Regions from separate parts of the Priestia aryabhattai genome, predicted to be linked through region 2. Evidence: a T-box and tRNA genes for the amino acid it is inferred to sense, from the RefSeq annotation. Region 2 holds a T-box; the other holds one or more tRNA genes.
What was found. A T-box is a leader RNA that pairs with one kind of tRNA and senses whether it is charged. The one in region 2 lies ahead of serS (serine--tRNA ligase), so its partner is inferred to be a tRNA-Ser.
Positions count from the first base shown of each region.

Region 1: it has a tRNA-Ser gene. The T-box ahead of serS (serine--tRNA ligase) is inferred to sense a tRNA for this amino acid. The anticodon was not compared.

Region 1 covers NZ_JAMBOQ010000001.1:893,348-903,084, forward strand. Annotated here, with positions in the region: gene M3225_RS04615 (peptidoglycan D,D-transpeptidase FtsI family protein) at 1-1,396, opposite strand, end outside; gene M3225_RS04620 (MFS transporter) at 1,558-2,835, opposite strand; gene sodA (superoxide dismutase SodA) at 2,965-3,573, opposite strand; tRNA gene M3225_RS04630 (tRNA-Ser) at 3,770-3,862, opposite strand; tRNA gene M3225_RS04635 (tRNA-Ile) at 3,874-3,950, opposite strand; tRNA gene M3225_RS04640 (tRNA-Asn) at 3,954-4,028, opposite strand; tRNA gene M3225_RS04645 (tRNA-Met) at 4,069-4,142, opposite strand; tRNA gene M3225_RS04650 (tRNA-Asn) at 4,144-4,218, opposite strand; gene M3225_RS04655 (DUF456 domain-containing protein) at 4,281-4,766, opposite strand; gene M3225_RS04660 (DUF1189 domain-containing protein) at 5,125-5,907, shown strand; gene M3225_RS04665 (hypothetical protein) at 5,923-6,102, opposite strand; gene M3225_RS04670 (MFS transporter) at 6,237-7,448, opposite strand; gene M3225_RS04675 (hypothetical protein) at 7,525-7,857, shown strand; gene ispG (flavodoxin-dependent (E)-4-hydroxy-3-methylbut-2-enyl-diphosphate synthase) at 8,009-9,112, shown strand; gene M3225_RS04685 (membrane protein) at 9,149-9,508, opposite strand.
Region 2 covers NZ_JAMBOQ010000020.1:3,650-13,386, reverse strand. Annotated here, with positions in the region: gene dnaX (DNA polymerase III subunit gamma/tau) at 1-1,202, opposite strand, end outside; RNA gene ffs (signal recognition particle sRNA large type) at 1,333-1,598, opposite strand; gene tadA (tRNA adenosine(34) deaminase TadA) at 1,701-2,171, opposite strand; gene M3225_RS28315 (isochorismatase family cysteine hydrolase) at 2,251-2,793, shown strand; gene M3225_RS28310 (LysM peptidoglycan-binding domain-containing protein) at 2,850-4,151, shown strand; gene M3225_RS28305 (deoxynucleoside kinase) at 4,295-4,930, shown strand; gene M3225_RS28300 (deoxynucleoside kinase) at 4,933-5,610, shown strand; tRNA gene M3225_RS28295 (tRNA-Ser) at 5,731-5,823, opposite strand; gene serS (serine--tRNA ligase) at 5,932-7,209, opposite strand; T-box leader at 7,262-7,474, opposite strand; gene pdxT (pyridoxal 5'-phosphate synthase glutaminase subunit PdxT) at 7,532-8,119, opposite strand; gene pdxS (pyridoxal 5'-phosphate synthase lyase subunit PdxS) at 8,141-9,028, opposite strand; gene M3225_RS28275 (serine hydrolase) at 9,218-9,737, opposite strand, start outside.

The DNA of each region.
Region 1 (9,737 bases), on a different contig from region 2:
TGGATGAATATTTTAACGCTGATGAATACGTTAATGGTCCTAATCCTTCAGCCTCAGCTGATTTTTTAACGGGTGTTCCTTTAATTTTTAACGGTTCATCGACTAACACTGTATTTGGCTTAATAGCTCCTGAATCTAAGCCAGCTAGAACCGTCGCTCCTTTTACAACAGAACCCATTGTATAAGATGTTGAAATATTTCCTAATGCAAAATCTTCTATTTTAGGCACTCCAGTCTTCTTATCAATGGTGTATTTTTTACCTGCCATCGTTAAGATTTCTCCTGTGTGAGGATCCATCATAATCACAAAAGCACGGTCCAAAAATTGCGTTCCTTTCATTTGCTTTTTGGCTAAAAGCTGGTCCGTAATTTGTTTTTCTATTGCTTTTTGAAGCTCCATATCAATGGTTAATACCAAATCACTGCCGCGTTCACCTTTAGACACTTGAAGTGTATCAAGGAGATTTCCTTTATCATCTGTTACATACTGGACTTTTTCTTTTTGACCGCTGAGCTGAGCTTCGTATTGCTTCTCTAAATAGCTCGTCCCAACTTGGTCATTTCGGCTATAGCCTCTTGACAAGTAATACTGCACTTTATCTTTGGGCAGTCCCTCGTTGGCAGAGGATACATTTCCAAGCAAAGTACGGAGAGTGCTGTTTTCTGGGTATGAGCGATCCCAATACGTTGTTGTATCGACACCTGGAAGCTCATCTAAATGCTCACTTACAACGGCATACTCTTCATTTGTCACACCGCTTTTAACAATTTGTGGCGTGTTAGAATAACCTGCCTCCATTTGACGCTTAATAGCCAGAACTTCTAAATCACCTTTTAAACCTTCTAAATCTTTTTTAGAGATGCGGTCCAACTGACGTTGATACAGTTCGTCATCAGTCATTTCACCGTCTTGAACTTTTTTGCGATCAGCTTGCATAATTTTCTGCTCCGCTTTTTTAGGGTGAAGCATAATCCAATAATCCTTCATGTCGCGTTCTGTAATTTTTACCACATTTTTAGCATCTTTATTCTTTTTACTTTCTGGAATATCAATCACATTTGTGGTGTAAGGAACATCGATCATAGTGGCTAACTTTTTAGCGATGCGTAGCCTTTCTTCAGCTGTGTTTCCTTGAAAACGAGTATATGTAATCGTATTTAAAGAGGTATTATCTACAATTACGCGGTTATAACGATCGTACATTTTCCCTCGGGGAACAGGCGTACTGACTGTAACGTCCTGTGTTTTTTCGACTTCTCGTTCGTAATTCTCACCGTACACAATTTGAACAAGTCCCAACCGCAAAATTAATACGGAAAATAGGGCAAATACGGTCAAGAAAAGTAAGTTCACACGAAAAGGCACGTGACTTTTTCTTCTTTTTTTCTTTTTCATACCAACACCTACACTTTATAAAACATATATACCATAACACCATAAAATCAGACATTTAGCAAATAAATAGACACCTGGCAGGTGCCTATTTACGCAACGTATTTATTCTAAAAGAAAAGCGAGACATTTTCCATAGTACAAATGAAGGAGCTGACAACACTCTAAGCTGGAGATTCTCCGTCTCCTTCATTTAATACTGGGGGAGTAACCGTAGTTTCTTTTTTGTGTAGAGGCTGTGAAATATGTCTCACACAAAAGTAAATGATTGTATGCCCTGCTCCAACAATAGCTAATAAAATGGGAATACTTTTTGCTTCATCAAAAAACAGTACAGCTATTAAAAATAAAGAGATGGAAACGACGCGTCCAATATTCAGAAATACTTCTCTGACAACAATGTATTCGATTCTTTTTGAAACAACGTCTTTTGCTCGTCCAATCACATCGTACGTTAGAGAAATGAATGGAACCAACAAAATAGGATAGGCAATGGCAATACAAACAGCATATATAATTAACTTTGGATACGATAAGTTAAAGATAAGCAAAAAGACTGCTCCATAGAGAAGGAGTCCCCCTGTGAAAATAAATCGAAGGCGATTTTTTTGCTTAATAAATCTTGAGGCTACATAGTATCCTACAAACGCAACCGCTGAATTCACCAGTCCATATGTCCCTAAAGCTAATTCACTTCCCGTCGTAATAAACACCATGACGGATACAACAAAAATGAACGTACCTTCACGCAACCCTTGGAAGAAATGAGCTTGCAATATTCGATTCCAATCTTTATTGACTTTTCGTTCAGCCCATACTTCTTTAAATTTGTATACTCCTTCCGCTGCACGTCTTGTAATAAAAAAACTAAGCACAACGGCCCCAATAAATAATAGCAGAGATACACCAAAGACAATTTTATACCCAAGTGATTCATACAAAGCGGAAATAACGAAGCCCGCTCCTAAAGGACCAATCATCCCTGCAAAAGAGTTTAAGATTCCTAAAAATCCGTTAAAAAAGTCTCTTGTATCAGGTTCTGTAATTTCAAAAGTTAGCACATTAAAAGCTAGCCAATAAAAGCCATATCCTATACCCAGCAGTCCACCAAGCAATACTAAATACTCGGCTGCGTTAGCTCCACTGATTAATACAGCGATATAAAAAACAGCTAAAAAAGATACACCTAACCTTAAAACCACAACCCGGTCAATTCGTTTGGCCCATTTACCTGCTAAAATAAACGTAAGCGGCTGAAGCACCACTACCGCTAAATTATAAATAGCGAGATCCGAAAATTCGCCTGATTGTTTCCACAGATAAATGTTAACAAACGAATTGGAAATTGAAATAGCCAAGGCATAAAGACCGCCTATAATTAAAAGCAAAAGTAAATCTTTACTAACTTCTACATCTCCAACTACTTTTTTTAATAAAGGCATATCAAAAAACTCCTTTTCTCTTCTACACCTAGTGTGTGAAAAAGAAAAGGAGATATGTAAAAGAATTGGAAAACAAAAAAGCCAGTAAAGGTAATAATTACTTTACTGGCTCTTAAATACGTCTTTAACTTATTTTGCAGCGTCGTAACGCTTAGCAACTTCGTCCCATTTTACAACATTAAAGAATGCTGAAATGTAATCTGGACGGCGGTTTTGGTAATTTAAGTAGTAAGCGTGTTCCCAAACGTCTAGACCAAGGATTGGCGTTTTGCCTTCCATTAATGGGCTATCTTGGTTTGGTGTGCTTATTACTTCTAATTCGCCGTTGTTTACAACTAACCAAGCCCAGCCAGAACCGAAGCGAGTTTTAGCTGCATTTGCAAATTCTTCTTTGAATTGATCAAAGCTGCCGAATTTGCTAGCGATAGCGTCTGCTAATTCACCAGTTGGAGCACCGCCGCCGTTAGGGCAAAGGATTGTCCAAAATAATGAGTGGTTCGCATGACCGCCACCGTTATTGCGTACTGCTGTACGGATATCTTCAGGAACAGCATCTAAGTTTGAAATTAACTCTTCAATACTTTTGCTTTCTAGATCCGATTTGCCTTCAACAGCAGCGTTTAGGTTTGTAACATATGTGTTGTGATGTTTTGTGTGGTGAATATTCATTGTTTCTTTGTCGATATGTGGTTCCAGTGCATCGTATGCATAAGGTAGTTCTGGTAATTTGTAAGCCATGAATAATTCCTCCTTCAAAATATGTAAGCATTTTGGCGCAAAAGCACCGTATACATTTAGATTAGCAAATTTACCCTACTGTTTCAAATAAAAAGTACTTAATCCATGATTTATATTTACCTAATTCCCATTCACTATTCTTTTAAACATAAAAAAGCTTCTTTTTCTTAAAAGAAGCTTTGAATAGACAATAGTATGGCGGAGGAAGAGGGATTCGAACCCCCGCGGGCTTTAACACCCCTGTCGGTTTTCAAGACCGATCCCTTCAGCCGGACTTGGGTATTCCTCCAACCGTATAAATGGTGGACCCTGCAGGACTCGAACCTGCGACCGGACGGTTATGAGCCGTCTGCTCTAACCAGCTGAGCTAAGGGTCCCCATGGCTCCACAGGTAGGACTCGAACCTACGACCGATCGGTTAACAGCCGATTGCTCTACCACTGAGCTACTGTGGAACAATATGAATTATGTATATCACAAATGTAAATTGAGAAATAGCGGCGGAGGGGATCGAACCCCCGACCTCACGGGTATGAACCGTACGCTCTAGCCAGCTGAGCTACACCGCCATGGCTCCACAGGTAGGACTCGAACCTACGACCGATCGGTTAACAGCCGATTGCTCTACCACTGAGCTACTGTGGAACAATATAACATTTACTAGCGACATTAAAAATTTAACATGTTTCTAGCCTAAAGTCAATATATTATTTTAAAACAGCGTATAAAAAATATGCAATCATCAAAAGTTGAATAAATCCTTTTGAGATAGCGCCACTAAAAAACCCAATAACCGAACCTACTCCAATTTTCACTGCGTTGCTAATCGTTGTTCGATGAACAATCAGTTCTCCCACGACCGCTCCGATAAACGGACCTAAAATAATTCCAAATCCCGGGATGATAAACGGCCCAACAAGCAGCCCAACTGTACTTCCCCACACACCTGCTTTAGTACCTCCGAATTTTTTTACACCGATAATATTGGCTATATAGTCTGCTAAAAAAAGCGCTATAACTAACAATCCTTGTATCACCCAAAATAACCAGCTATAGGAACTAAAATCATAAAACAAACCGTATATAACAAACCCTAGAGCTACAAATAGCACGCTTGGGATGATGGGGTAAACCAACCCAACAAACGATACAACAAAGCTAATGATAATTAATGCCCAACATAAAATAGCCATGCCCGCACCTATCCTTTTTATTATTACTATTTATCATACAATAACTACTCCTATAAAGAAAGACCTTGCACCACGAGACCTTCCTTTATTTTACTTTCGAATACGTCTTCAGATAACGATTTTCGAGTGGCACTTCTGCAATATTAACAGCACGGTCCTCAAGCTGCCGGTAATATCCTCAAAAACAATGACAGCAAAACCTGTACATATACGTTTATTTAAGCATAAGATGTGCTTTTGACAAAACGCTCCATGGCATCATTGTAATTGGGAACGGTTTCTAAAATCTATTGTAAACCTTAAATTTTCGCTATAAAATAAGGTATAATCAGAATTTTTAATAGTAGGAGGCTTTACAATGAGCATGCTGAAAAAGATGGCATGGAGTTTTACTTCCTTCCAAAAAATAAGGTCGCTTCGCTTTGAGCATACGAATAAGACGATTGGCTTTGTGTTGTTTTTAACACTTATTTCTTTGCTGCCTACATTTTTCTTTATGACTTTGACGATTGTAAACGGCTATCATATCGCTACTACAGATCTTCCGAAATCTGTTTCTTCTTTTTCTATTTCAAATTCGCGGCTTACGTCAAGTCAGCCTTTCACAAAAAAAGTAAACGGTACTGCTTTTATCTTAAATTCCTCACAATCTATTGAACAGTTTCATTCTTCTGCTCATGCGATTGGTTTTTTAAAGGATGGAATTTACATCACGACTAATTCACAAACACAAACGTATTCATATGATTTATTAAATTGGCATCATAAAGAGAAAAATGAACTGTTAAACTTGCTACACGAACAAAAATCTTCTTTATACATACTGGTCCCTATCTCTATGCTTTTACTGTACGTATTAACATCTGGACTAAACTTTCTTTTCATTACCTGCCTCGCTTACCTTGGAAAACTGATTGGGCTCATTACTAAAAAGCAGCTGCCTTTCAAACAGCTATGGGCACTGAGCGCTTATAGTATGGTAGCCTTCACGTTGATCTATACGCTATTTGAAGCTTTTTCCTTGTCTCTAGCAACACATAGCTCTCTTTACTGGATAGGAACATTCTTCATTTACTTGTTGCTTATCATAGGGCTTCCTATAAGAAAAAACGTAAAGCCTAATAAAGAGATTGAGACCTAACAAAATCAATCCAATCTAAAGACGAACAAATTGGATAAATGAGCTAGTAGGGATCGCTTGTTCCACCGCTGTTGATTTCCGTGCAAGACTTCGCTTTCCGCGGGCGGCCGATGAGCCTCCTCGTCGCTCACGCTCCTGCGGGGTCTCACCTATTCCGCTTCTCCCGCAGGAGTCTTCGCCTTGCCCTCCAATCAACAGCTAGAAGCACCTACATACAAGAAACCTATGTTCACCCTACCAATGAAAAAATCCGAACGAATTTGATTCTTGATCAAGAATCAAATTTGTTCGGAGCTTCCTTCAACTAAAATACTTTTGTCCCAGCCTCTTTATTTCTGTACAACTTTTTTTCTTACCATTGCAGAAGAAAGAATTTTCAACTGATACAAAACCCATAAACCTCCTGCTGCGAGCAGGATAAAGCTATAAATAAACATCAGCCTTTCATTATGCATCCACATTTCAAAAATAACAGGCCCTAATGCTACTCCTAAAAATCTCACCGTTCCATAAATGGATACAATAAACCCTCTTTCTTCGTCTGAAGCCGCTGAAGTAATCATCATATTAATGCACGGAAGAACAAATCCTAAGCCGCCAAAGGCGACTGTCAAACAAAACATCAAAATAGGAAGCGTGTAAATAATTGTTAATACTCCAAACATCACGAATAAAAGAATCATTCCTACTATCATTAATTTTTTCATGAGCTCTACATCTGTTTTGATTCGCTGACCGGTCCAATAAGAAACGAGCGTCATCGCGCCAAGAGGAAATAAAAAAGCGGTTCCTTTTAAAAAACCGTCTATATGATACGTTTCCTCTATTAAAAAAGATAAGTAATATAAAATGCCAAATAATAAAAACAACCCCAATCCCCCGACAAAAAATAAAGGAAAAAGCGATTTTCTTTTATCATAGACAATCTGAATGGCTCTCTTTAAATATTCTCGGACAGATACTGAATCCGAACCTATTTTCCCTTCTCTCACATAGATGACTATACCTACTAAAGCAGCGCCTGCAACTAAAGGATAAACAAAAAATGCGGCATACCATACAACGAGTGCTGCCGATGCTCCGATTATAGGCGCAACCACTTTTCCAGCTCCGTTATACACTTCTAAAATCCCGAGGACTTTTGCTCTTTTTTCCCCTATAAATACATCTCCAGTTAATGCCATTGCCAACGTTGTAGTACCAGCAGCTCCAATCCCTTGAATCACTCTGCCAGCCATCAACACAGCAAAACTTCCAGAAGAGAACGAAGCGCTACTAGCAGCGACAAAACTACCGATTATCATCATGATGAGCGAATACATAATTAACTTTTTACGCCCATATCGGTCTGATAAAATCCCCACAGCAGGAATACACAATGCAGCTGGAATCGAAAATGCACTCAGTATCAAACTGGTTTGAACTCCGCTTAAGTGAAGCGATTTTTGAATGCTCGGTAGCAGAGGAATGAGCATGGAATTCCCCAGTACCATGATTAAAGGCAATAAACCTAATGAAACAATCATTAATTTTTCTTTCAATTTTCGTTCTCCAATCATATTTAAGTAGGACAAGCATAGGCTTTACACATAAGCAAAAGAATGAAGGAGGAGCACAATGAAAAAGCTATGTGCATTAGCCGCTTTCGCTTTTATCGGATATATTTGTCACTATGACATTAAATACGGGACCATTCCTACTGCTACTGAAGCAGTTCAAGTCAGCAAAGCGCAGCCTGCAGAAACAAAAGCCGCTAGCTCTTCTTCCACCTATACAAAAATAAAAATTAAGCCAGGCGATACAGTTTTGTCCGTAATTGAAAAGCTTACCAAAAAATCGATACCGGTTTCTATGAACGAAATGATTACAGATTTTAAAAAGTTAAATAACGGTACAGCGCCTGAGGATATTCAAATTGGAAAAACGTATAAGTTCCCTATTTACAAGTAATGACAGCATTCTTCTTGTCAAGATGGGATAGTCATTGTTAAAATAGCTAGGGTAGTACTTTCTACTAGTTATTTTGTTCATAAAGAGTTATTCTATTAATGAATTCAAATTCTTGATTTCATTTTGAAGGAGAGATTATCACGTGAGTGAAATTATACATCGTACAAAAACACGCCCGGTTAAAGTTGGAGATTTAACAATCGGGGGCAGCAACGAATTAGTTATTCAAAGTATGACAACCACTAAGACACATGATGTTGAAGCAACGGTTGCAGAAATTAAACGTTTAGAAGAAGCAGGATGCCAAGTTGTTCGTGTTGCTTGCCCAGACGAGCGCGCAGCAGATGCAATCCCTGAAATTAAAAAACGCATTAACATTCCATTAGTTGTGGATATTCATTTTGACTATCGCTTAGCATTAAAAGCAATTGAAGGCGGAGCGGATAAAATCCGTATCAACCCCGGTAATATCGGACGTCGTGAAAAAGTGGAAGCTGTTGTAAATGCTGCAAAAGCTAAAAATATTCCAATTCGTATTGGAGTTAACGCCGGTTCACTTGAAAAACGTATTTTAGATAAATACGGCTATCCGACAGCAGATGGCATGGTAGAAAGTGCACTTCATCACATTAAAATTTTAGAAGACCTTGATTTCCATGACATCATCGTGTCAATGAAAGCATCGGATGTTAACTTGGCAATTGAAGCGTATGAAAAAGCTGCTCAAGCATTTGACTACCCTCTTCACTTAGGAATTACAGAATCCGGTACATTATTTGCAGGAACTGTAAAAAGTGCAGCAGGTCTTGGCGCTATTTTATCTAAAGGAATCGGAAATACATTACGTATTTCTTTAAGTGCGGATCCTGTAGAAGAAGTAAAAGTTGCGCGCGAATTGCTAAAATCATTCGGTTTAGCTTCCAATGCTGCAACCCTTATTTCTTGTCCAACTTGCGGACGTATTGAAATTGATTTAATTAGCATTGCTAATGAAGTTGAAGAGTATATTTCAACTGTAAAAGCACCGATTAAAGTAGCGGTACTTGGCTGCGCTGTAAACGGTCCTGGTGAAGCTCGTGAAGCTGATATCGGCATTGCAGGAGCACGCGGTGAAGGCCTTCTATTCCGTAAAGGTGAAATCGTACGTAAAGTTCCTGAAGAAACAATGGTTGAGGAACTAAAAAAAGAAATTGATAAAATTGCTGCTGAATATCACGCAAAGCAAGAAGCTGAAAAAGCTGCAGCTAAATCATAATCAAAAAAAGCGAGGCGCATATGCGCCTCGCTTTTTTTATGAAAAGAACGGTAATATAAACGTACCGACAATAATCGATACAACTCCGATCCCTATTGCCCATGCTCCTAGCGTAAGTGCTCCTTTTCTGCGTGCGATAAACCCTAGAATAATCCCAGCGGCACCAAGAATAATTGGTAAAAAGAATAGTGAAAGAATCGAAAGCACGAGTGCGAAACGACCGTATCCCGTTCCTTCTCCTCGTCCAGCGACTTCATGATTGCGATCAATATCTATAACTTCACGCTCTGCATGAGGCTCTCCTACTCGGTAAGGAACACCTACTTCAGCTGCAGTTTCTTCCATGAAATCAGCTTCATATACATCTTTTCTACGCCTTTGTTCTTCATTCTCCATGCTTAATCCCTCGCTTTCGTAAATAAGGAGCATTTATAGTATCTGAATGCGAGGAAAAATTATAAGTGTTAATCTTATACAGCTGCTCATTTCCTTACAAAAAATATCTACATACACGATTACCACACCGTGTGATCATCATTACGTTTTTTCTCAAGGCGTATAAAAAGTATTACTGTTTCTCTTTGGGCTTTATGTTACACTAGACAAGAATAATCAAGCATCTAAG
Region 2 (9,737 bases):
GCTGCCTGAGCTGTATGATCAACTTGAATCCCTTTTTCTTTTAGCTGCTGCAGTTCTGCTTCCATCTGATTCATTTTCTGCAAAATGTCTTGATACGGAAGAGCACCCTCTTGATTTGTAGAACTTTGAGCTAATTTTACTAAAGCTACTTCAAGTAACACTCGAGGATGATTGCTCCATTTCATCTCTTGCTGGGTTTGGTTTAATTCAGCAATGACTTTATAAATAAAGGCACTATCCATTTTTGAACTAAGTTCTTTAAACTCTTCGTTAACCGCTGCTTTTTCAAGTAAATATGCATTTTCTTCAGAAGCTTGATAAAGCAGAACATCACGGTAATAGAAGATGAGGTCCTCTACAAACCTCGCTGGATCTTTTCCGTTTTTTATCAAACTTTCAACAGAGTCTAGCGCATCTACAATGTTTTCATTAAAGATAGCTTGAACGATCTTCACAATAAAAGCCTGTGATACTGCTCCTGTTATGGATAGAACATCCTCTAAGCTCACCTTCTCCGTACTATACGAGATGGCTTGGTCTAAAAGACTAAGTGCATCACGCATGCCGCCTTCTGAAGCTTTCGCAATTTCGTAAAGAGCATCCTCGCTTACTTCTAGCTCTTCAGAACCTAATACTTCTTTCATTCGATATACGATATCTTCTGGCGAAATGCGCTTGAAATCAAAGCGCTGACATCTAGAGATAATCGTTAATGGAATTTTATGCGGCTCTGTTGTAGCTAAAATAAAGATGACATGTGCAGGAGGTTCTTCTAACGTTTTTAACAAAGCGTTAAAAGCTCCAATTGAAAGCATATGAACTTCATCAATAATGTACACTTTGTATCGAACAGCACTAGGTGCATATTTTACTTTATCACGGATATCTCGAATTTCATCGACTCCATTATTAGAAGCTGCATCAATTTCAATTACATCAGAAATGGAACCATCAGTAATTCCTCGACAGGTTGCACATTCATTACAGGGTTCAGCAACGGGTGCTTTTTCACAGTTAACGGCTTTCGCTAAAATTTTAGCAGCAGTTGTCTTTCCTGTCCCTCGAGGCCCAGAAAATAAATACGCATGCGAAAATTTTTCTTGGACAAGGGCATTTTGAAGTGTTTTGATAATATGTTGTTGACCGACTACGTCGTTAAAGCTTTGAGGACGGTATACACGGTACAGAGCCTGATATGCCACTACATCCTCTCCTTTTAATATAATTCATTAGTTATCATTATAGCGTATTATGAGGTTTTTTTTCAAAATAGTGAGAGATAAAATAAAAAGCCTACTCCAACAGAGTAGACTAAACTTATGTATATAACTGCCGTGCACCTTCCGTCGATTAGCCACCCCAGGCGTTACTTAAGCAGTTAGCTCGGTTCAGGCGACCCCATGGCACATGAGAGGTTCTGCTTACTGCTGCTTCCTTCCGGACCTGACAGGGTTCACAGATTCCCATTGCATAGGACCCAAACGTCAACACCACTTACTTAAGGCAAGACCCTAAGATGAGCTAACCTCAAGAAGGAATTCGGCCTCGCTAGAGCGGATTGCGAGTACAGGGCACCGCTACCTCCCCGCTTAGCACGGCAAAGTTGAAACCAATAGTTTGGGCATCAAGTTGATGCATTTACAAGTATACGTCTTTTCATTCAAAAATGCAACCGCTATAGAAAACTTACTTTTTTAGCGCTATTTTCCAGCCTTTTTTCGTTGACGTAACTCACGGAAGAAGGTCGTTAAGAGACTTCCGCATTCTTCTTCTAGCGTACCTCCTACTACTTCTGCTTGATGATTAAACTTTTCAAATTCCAATAAGTTTAACAATGTTCCCGCGCAGCCACCTTTAGGATCATAAGCGCCAAACACAACTCTTTTCACTCTTGATAATACAATAGCACCTGCACACATCGGACATGGTTCTAAGGTGACATATAACGTAGCGTCTTCCAATCTCCATGTCCCTAGTTTCTTACACGCTTCATCAATAGCTAAAAGTTCCGCATGAGCAACTGATCGCTGTTCTGTTTCTCGTAAGTTGTAAGCTGAAGCAATCACCTCATCATTTTGAACAATAACCGCTCCAATCGGAACTTCTAATTTATCTTTGGCTTTTAATGCTTCATCGATTGCCAACCTCATATACTTTTCATCATTTAACACTTTTTATCCAACCTTACATATTATATTTTTTCTGAGTCAAACTACTTACTATGTACATTAGGAAAAGGAGAGACCGTGTGTGAAGAACGCTAAAACTGCTTTAATTATTATTGATATGCTAAACGATTTTCAATTTAAAAACGGCAAAGTACTTGCTGAAAAATCTTTAACAATTGCTCAAAACATCGCCAAATTAAAACAGTATGCCTCGTCTCAACAAATCCCTATTATCTATGTCAATGACCACTATAAGCTATGGCAAGCAAACTTAGAAACCATTTTAACCCACTGTACAAATGAGATAAGTTCACCCGTTCTACATCACATTTCACCACAAAATGCTGATTACTTTTTAATTAAACCAAAGCATTCTATCTTCTATGGCACAGCTTTAAATATTTTGCTATCACAGCTCGATGTGCATACACTTATTTTAACAGGAATTGCGGGAAATATATGCGTACTTTTTTCAGCTAACGATGCTTATATGCGTGAGTATAACTTAATTGTTCCTGAAGATTGTATTGCTTCAAACGCAAATGAAGACAATATCTTTGCTTTGAGAATGATGCATAACGTATTAAATGCTCGTATTTGCAAACATACTGAGTTGATGAATTAAGTAAAAAGCCTTCTCATATGATGAAAGTAAGTCATATGAAATGGAGGCTTTTTATTATGCAAATTTACACTGTTAAAGCAGGAGACAGTATATATAGTATTGCAAAACAGTTTCGCATTGAAGCAGGAAAAATTATAAGAGCAAATGAATTACCTAATCCAAATCAACTCGTCATCGGCCAATCTATGGTTATTCCAATCAATGGTACTTACTACACAGTAAAATCTGGGGACACTATATGGAAGATAGGAAGAAAATTAGGCGTTAGCTATCAGGCTATTGCCAATGCAAACAATGTTTCAGTTACAGCACCCTTAACACCTGGCCGCCGCATTTTAATTCCTCCTTCCCCAAACAAAAGAAACGGTGAGTTTTTAGGGTATGTTGAAACAAGCAATCGAAAAATCACGCCTCAAACAGAAGAAATGATTAATCAAAATGCAAAATACCTTACCTATCTCGGACCAGCGAACTTCGAAGTGCAAAAAGACGGTTCGCTAAAGGCACCTCCACTCAATAATTTAGGTTCTATTGCTAAAGAAAATGACGTTATTTTCTTAATGGTATTAGCTAATATTGAAAATGGCGCATTCAGTGACGAAGTCGGCCGAGCAATTTTAAATAATAAAGACGTTCAAGATACGCTCTTAAACAATATTGTAAAAGCAGCGAAAGAACAAAGTTTCAGAGACATTCACTTTGACTTCGAATTTTTGCGTCCGGCAGATAAAGAAGCCTATATTGCTTTTTTACAGAAAGCAAAAAAGCGTCTTCAAGATGAGCAACTTCTTATGTCTGTCGCTTTAGCTCCGAAGACAAGTCGGGATCAAAAAGGCAAATGGTATGAAGCACATGATTATAAAGCCATTGGAGAGATTGCTAACTTCGTTGTTCCGATGACATATGAATGGGGATATAGCGGCGGGCCTCCCATGGCCGTTTCTCCTATTGGTCCCGTACGTGATGTTCTAGAATATGCAGTATCTGAAATACCTAGTTCAAAAATTATCATGGGCCAAAACCTATACGGTTACGATTGGACACTTCCTTACAAGCCAGGAGGAGAATATGCCAAAGCTATTAGTCCTCAACGAGCTATTGAGTTGGCAGCTCGATATAAAGTAGCTATTCAATACGACAATAAAGCACAAGCTCCTTTCTTCCGGTATAAAGATGAACAGCAGCGTACCCACGAAGTATGGTTTGAAGACGCTAGGTCTATTCAAGCCAAGTTTGATTTAATTAAAGAATTAAAACTTAGAGGAATGGCCTACTGGAAACTAGGCTTAGATTTCCCGCAAAACTGGCTCTTGATTGAAGACAACTTCAAAATTACAAAAAGACTGACACAGCAATAAATAGGGAAAGCTTACTGTTAACAGTAGGCTTTTTGTTATTCTTCTTGCTGAAAGAAATTTCTTTTCCCCTTATTCTCCTTCTCTATGTTAAAATATTTTTTGTCTGTTTTTTTTGAACGAGTGGTCATGAAGGAGGCAAATGAATGCAAGGCACACCTTTTATTTCAGTAGAAGGACCCATCGGTGTCGGAAAAACCTCTTTAGCTAAAGAGATTGCGCAAGCATTTCAATTCGAACTTTTAAAAGAAATCGTAGATGAAAATCCATTTCTCGGGAAATTTTATGAGAACATCGAAGAGTGGAGTTTTCAAACAGAAATGTTTTTTCTATGCAATCGATACAAGCAGTTGGAGGATATTCAAAAAGGGTTCTTATCTTATAAAAAACCTGTTGTAGCAGATTATCATATTATGAAAAACATGATTTTCGCTGAGCAAACGTTAAAAGATGAACAGTATAAAAAGTATGTACAAATTTTCCACATCTTAACGGCTGATATGCCAGCTCCGAATATTATTATTTATTTAAATGCAAGTTTAGATACTTTGTTAAAGCGCATTAAAATGCGAGGAAGAGAAATTGAACGAAACATCGATCCTCATTACCTTGCGAGGCTAAGTGATGATTATGAAAAAGCTATGACGGCGTTTGAACAAAATAACCCTAATGTAACTATTTTGCGTTACAACGGTGATGAAATAGATTTTGTACAAAATAAACAACACTTAAATAGAATCTTATCAGAGGTTCAAGAGAGTATGTTAAAAAGGAGTATGTAATGATAAACTTACGATCGAAATACAACATTCCTAATGATGCTGTGTTGACGATAGCGGGTACAGTTGGAGTTGGGAAATCTACGATGACTCAATCATTGGCTGATGCTCTCCAATTTCGCACATCGTTTGAAAAAGTAGATTCCAACCCTTACCTAGACAAATTTTATGGGGATTTTGAACGTTGGAGCTTTCACCTACAAGTATATTTTCTAGCGGAACGCTTTAAAGAACAAAAGAAAATTTTTGAGTATGGCGGCGGCTTCATCCAAGACAGATCTATTTACGAAGATACTGGTATCTTTGCTAAGATGCATTTTGAAAAAGGAACTATGTCCAAAGTAGACTATGAGACATATACAAGTTTGTTCGATGCAATGGTTATGACTCCATATTTCCCTCATCCGGACCTACTAATTTATTTAGAGGGCAGCTTTGAAGATATTGTAGACCGCATTCAAGAAAGAGGGCGACCAATGGAACAACAAACGCCGCTTGATTATTGGAAAGAGATGCACGCCCGATATGAAGATTGGATTAATAACTTTACGGCTTGCCCTATTCTTCGTTTAGATATTAGAGAATATGACCTTATCAAGGATCCTGATTCAATTGAATCAATTGTTGAAAAAGTTGGTCGCTTTTTACAACATAATGAAAAGTTAAAACGTCGTCATCTATAAAAAAATGCCGCTTTATCTATTAAAGCGGCATTTTTAACAAATAAAAAACCGTTACTTATAAGTAACGGTTTTCCAATCTCCAATTTATCGCGCTATGTTAATTGCATTATAAGTCAAATATGGCGGAGGAAGAGGGATTCGAACCCCCGCGGGCTTTAACACCCCTGTCGGTTTTCAAGACCGATCCCTTCAGCCGGACTTGGGTATTCCTCCGTATCGACAAGTATTAATTTATCATATACAAATCGTGAAGTCAACTCTTTTATTAATTTTTTTCAAAAGATGCTCATTAAGAATTACCTTAATGAACATCTTCTACTTTTATTTAGAAATAAATTCTTTGTTTCCCATATATGGACGCAGCACTTCTGGAATTTGAATTGATCCATCTTCCTGCTGGTAGTTTTCTAAAATTGCAGCTACCGTACGGCCAATTGCCAAGCCAGAACCGTTTAGTGTATGAACATGTTCTGATTTTGCTTTTGTATCGCGTCGGAAGCGAATATTAGCACGGCGAGCTTGGAAGCTTTCAAAGTTTGAACAAGAAGAAATTTCACGGTACGTTTCATAACTTGGAATCCAAACTTCAATATCATACTTTTTGGCTGCTGTGAAACCTAAATCAGCTGTACACATGCTTAGAACTCGGTAAGGTAAACCTAATAGTTGAAGAACCTTTTCAGCATGGCCCGTTAATTTTTCTAATTCATCATAAGAATCTTCTGGCTTAACAAAGCGAACAAGCTCTACTTTATTAAACTGATGCTGACGAATAAGACCACGTGTATCTCTTCCTGCAGAGCCTGCTTCTGAGCGGAAGCAAGCACTATACGCTGTATAAGCAATTGGAAGCTGGTCTCCGTTTAAAATTTCATCACGATGTAAATTTGTAACTGGTACTTCAGCTGTAGGAATTAAGAAATAATCTTCTTCTTTAATTTTGAATGCATCCTCTTCAAATTTAGGAAGTTGCCCTGTTCCTGTCATGCTCATACGATTTACCATATATGGAGGAAGAATTTCTTCATAACCATGCTCATCCATATGTAAATCCATCATAAAGTTAATAAGAGCACGTTCTAACCTTGCACCTAAACCTTTATAAAATACAAAGCGACTTCCCGTTACTTTCGAAGCTCTTTCAAAATCTAAAATATTTAAATCTGTTCCTAAATCCCAATGCGGTTTTGGTTCAAAATTAAATTGTTTAATTTCTCCCCATTTACGAACTTCTACGTTATCATCTTCAGTTTCACCTACAGGCGTACTTTCATGTGGAACGTTAGGAATTGAAAGCAACAATAGTTCTAACTCTTCTTCAACGCTGCGAAGCTCTTCATCCAATTGCTTTACGCGGTCTCCTACTTTACGCATTTCAACGATTAAATGATCAGCATCTTGTTTTTCACGCTTCAATTGTGCAATTTGCTGTGATACTTCATTTCGCTTGCTTTTTAACTCTTCTGTTTGAGCAATTAGCTCACGACGTTTTGCATCTAACTCTTCAAAGCGACCTAAGTCCGTTAAGTCTTCCCCACGAAACTTTAGCTTTTCTTTTACTTCGTTAAAATTAGCACGTAAAAATTTTAAATCTAACATACTTAGTACCTCCTTTAGTATAAAAGGGCAAAATAAAAACTCTCATCCCCATGAAAGGGACGAGAGTTTACCCGCGTTGCCACCCTAATTGAAAGCTAAAATAAGCCTTCCTCTTAAACCAGATAACGGATGAACCGAAACTGCCTACTACTTTTTCGACAGCTTGCTCCAGGACGGATTCATAAGAATTGATTATCGATTCACACCAGCCATCGACTCTCTTGAAATCAAAAATCTTATTACTATTTCCTATCAACGCTTTATACCAATATCATTTTTAATAATCATAATGTACTACAAGTCTTTACAAGATGCAATTCATTTATACAGGTTTTTTTGAAGCTTCTTCAACCATTGCTACAAAATACTGAGCCATTCGAGCATCATCTGTTAATTCTGGATGAAACGAACACCCCAAGAATTGACCTTGTCTCGCTGCAACAATTCGGTCGTTATGCATTGCTAAGACTTCAACGTTTTCTCCTACTTCCACAATATGCGGAGCACGGATAAATACGCCTATAAAATCTTCACCAATATCTTTAATGTTTAGGGCAGCTTCAAAGCTATCCCGTTGACGCCCAAATGAGTTGCGAGCTACCGTAATATCCATAACACCTAAATGGGGCTCTTCACGGTCAACGACTTGTCCTGCAAGTAAAATTAAACCCGCACACGTACCAAACACCGGTTTACCTGCTTGTGCAAACTGGCGAAGAGGTTCCATAAAGTCATACTTGTCGATCAGACGACGCATCGCTGTGCTTTCGCCGCCCGGTAGGATTAAACCATCTACTTTATCTAGCTGTTCAACTTTTTTAATGATAATGGCTTCGGCGCCTGCTGCTTCTAATGCTTGTGCATGCTCGCGAAAGGCACCTTGTAACCCTAATACGCCTACTTTTACCATTTTGTCAAAACTCCCTTTAAATTACCACCCACGCTCTTGCATGCGGTTTTCTGGTAATAATGATGAAATTTCAATCCCTTTCATTGCACTTCCTAATCCTTTTGACAAGTTTGCAATGAGTTCATAGTCTTGATAATGTGTTGTTGCTTCGACGATTGCACGAGCAAATTTTTCAGGGTTGTCTGATTTAAAGATTCCTGAACCAACGAACACACCGTCTGCTCCAAGTTGCATCATTAACGCGGCATCAGCTGGTGTTGCTACACCGCCTGCTGCAAAGTTTACAACCGGTAAGCGGCCTTCACGTTTAATTTGCAGTAATAACTCATAAGGCGCACCTAATAGTTTTGCCTCTGTCATTAACTCATCTTCGTCCATGCCCACAACTTTACGTACTTGAGCGTTTACTTGGCGCATATGACGCACTGCTTCCACGATGTTTCCTGTCCCTGGTTCGCCTTTTGTACGAAGCATTGCTGCTCCTTCAGCAATACGACGAGATGCTTCGCCAAGATCACGACAACCGCACACAAATGGAACCGTAAATGTATTTTTATTTAAATGAAACTCCTCATCAGCTGGAGTCAACACTTCACTTTCATCGATGTAGTCTACCCCCATCGCTTCTAGCACGCGTGCTTCAACAATATGGCCAATACGAGCTTTTGCCATAACTGGAATGGACACAGCATTCATCACTTCTTCAACAATTGTTGGGTCTGCCATACGAGACACGCCGCCTGCTGCACGGATATCAGCTGGAACACGCTCTAATGCCATAACGGCAACAGCACCTGCTGCTTCTGCAATTTTTGCTTGTTCTGCATTGATAACGTCCATGATAACGCCACCTTTTTGCATTTCCGCCATTCCTCGTTTTACACGATCAGTACCTGTAATGTTATTCATGTTTGTCTTCCTCCTGTATCAAGTGTTTCACAATAATTTTTAGTGTATATACAAAATTCAAAACTTAGTGTCTATTCTACCGCATTTTTCGGAAAATTCCTATCTAATTTATAGATTATATAGAAACAAATCTAAAAATAAAAAAAGAGATACTCTCTTGTAGTATCTCTTCTTTCTCTTGAGTTATCATTAAAACCAGTTATTCACTGTATTTGCAGCATTCATCCAAATATTGCTAAAGAAGTTACCGATGCTGCGGGTAGCTAGAGAGAACCATCCAGCTTTTTCAACAGATTCGTTTGTCACAACCGGCGTCATGCTATCTGTAGTTTGGCCTCCTACATAGCCTAGATCTTTGAGATTGCTGTTTGTTGCACTAACATAAGCAACCATTTCTCCTTTTTTAATAGGAGCTACAACTTTTTGATCGTTCACAACTTTATCGTTTAACTTAAAGTTGATTTTAGTATGATCTTTTTGACCTTTTTCGGTAATAATCTTTACCGAATCTTTTGGAGAAACGGAAGCTTCTTTTGATTTTCCTTTAGCAATGTCAATTGTTTCGTGCCCTTTAATCTCGCCGTTAGCAGGCACTACTTCTTTTAACTGAAAATGACTAAAAGCGTAATCTAATATCTTTTTCGTTTGGGAAAAACGAGCAGCTTCCGTAGACTTGCCGTTTTCCTTAGCATTCATTACAACTGTTATG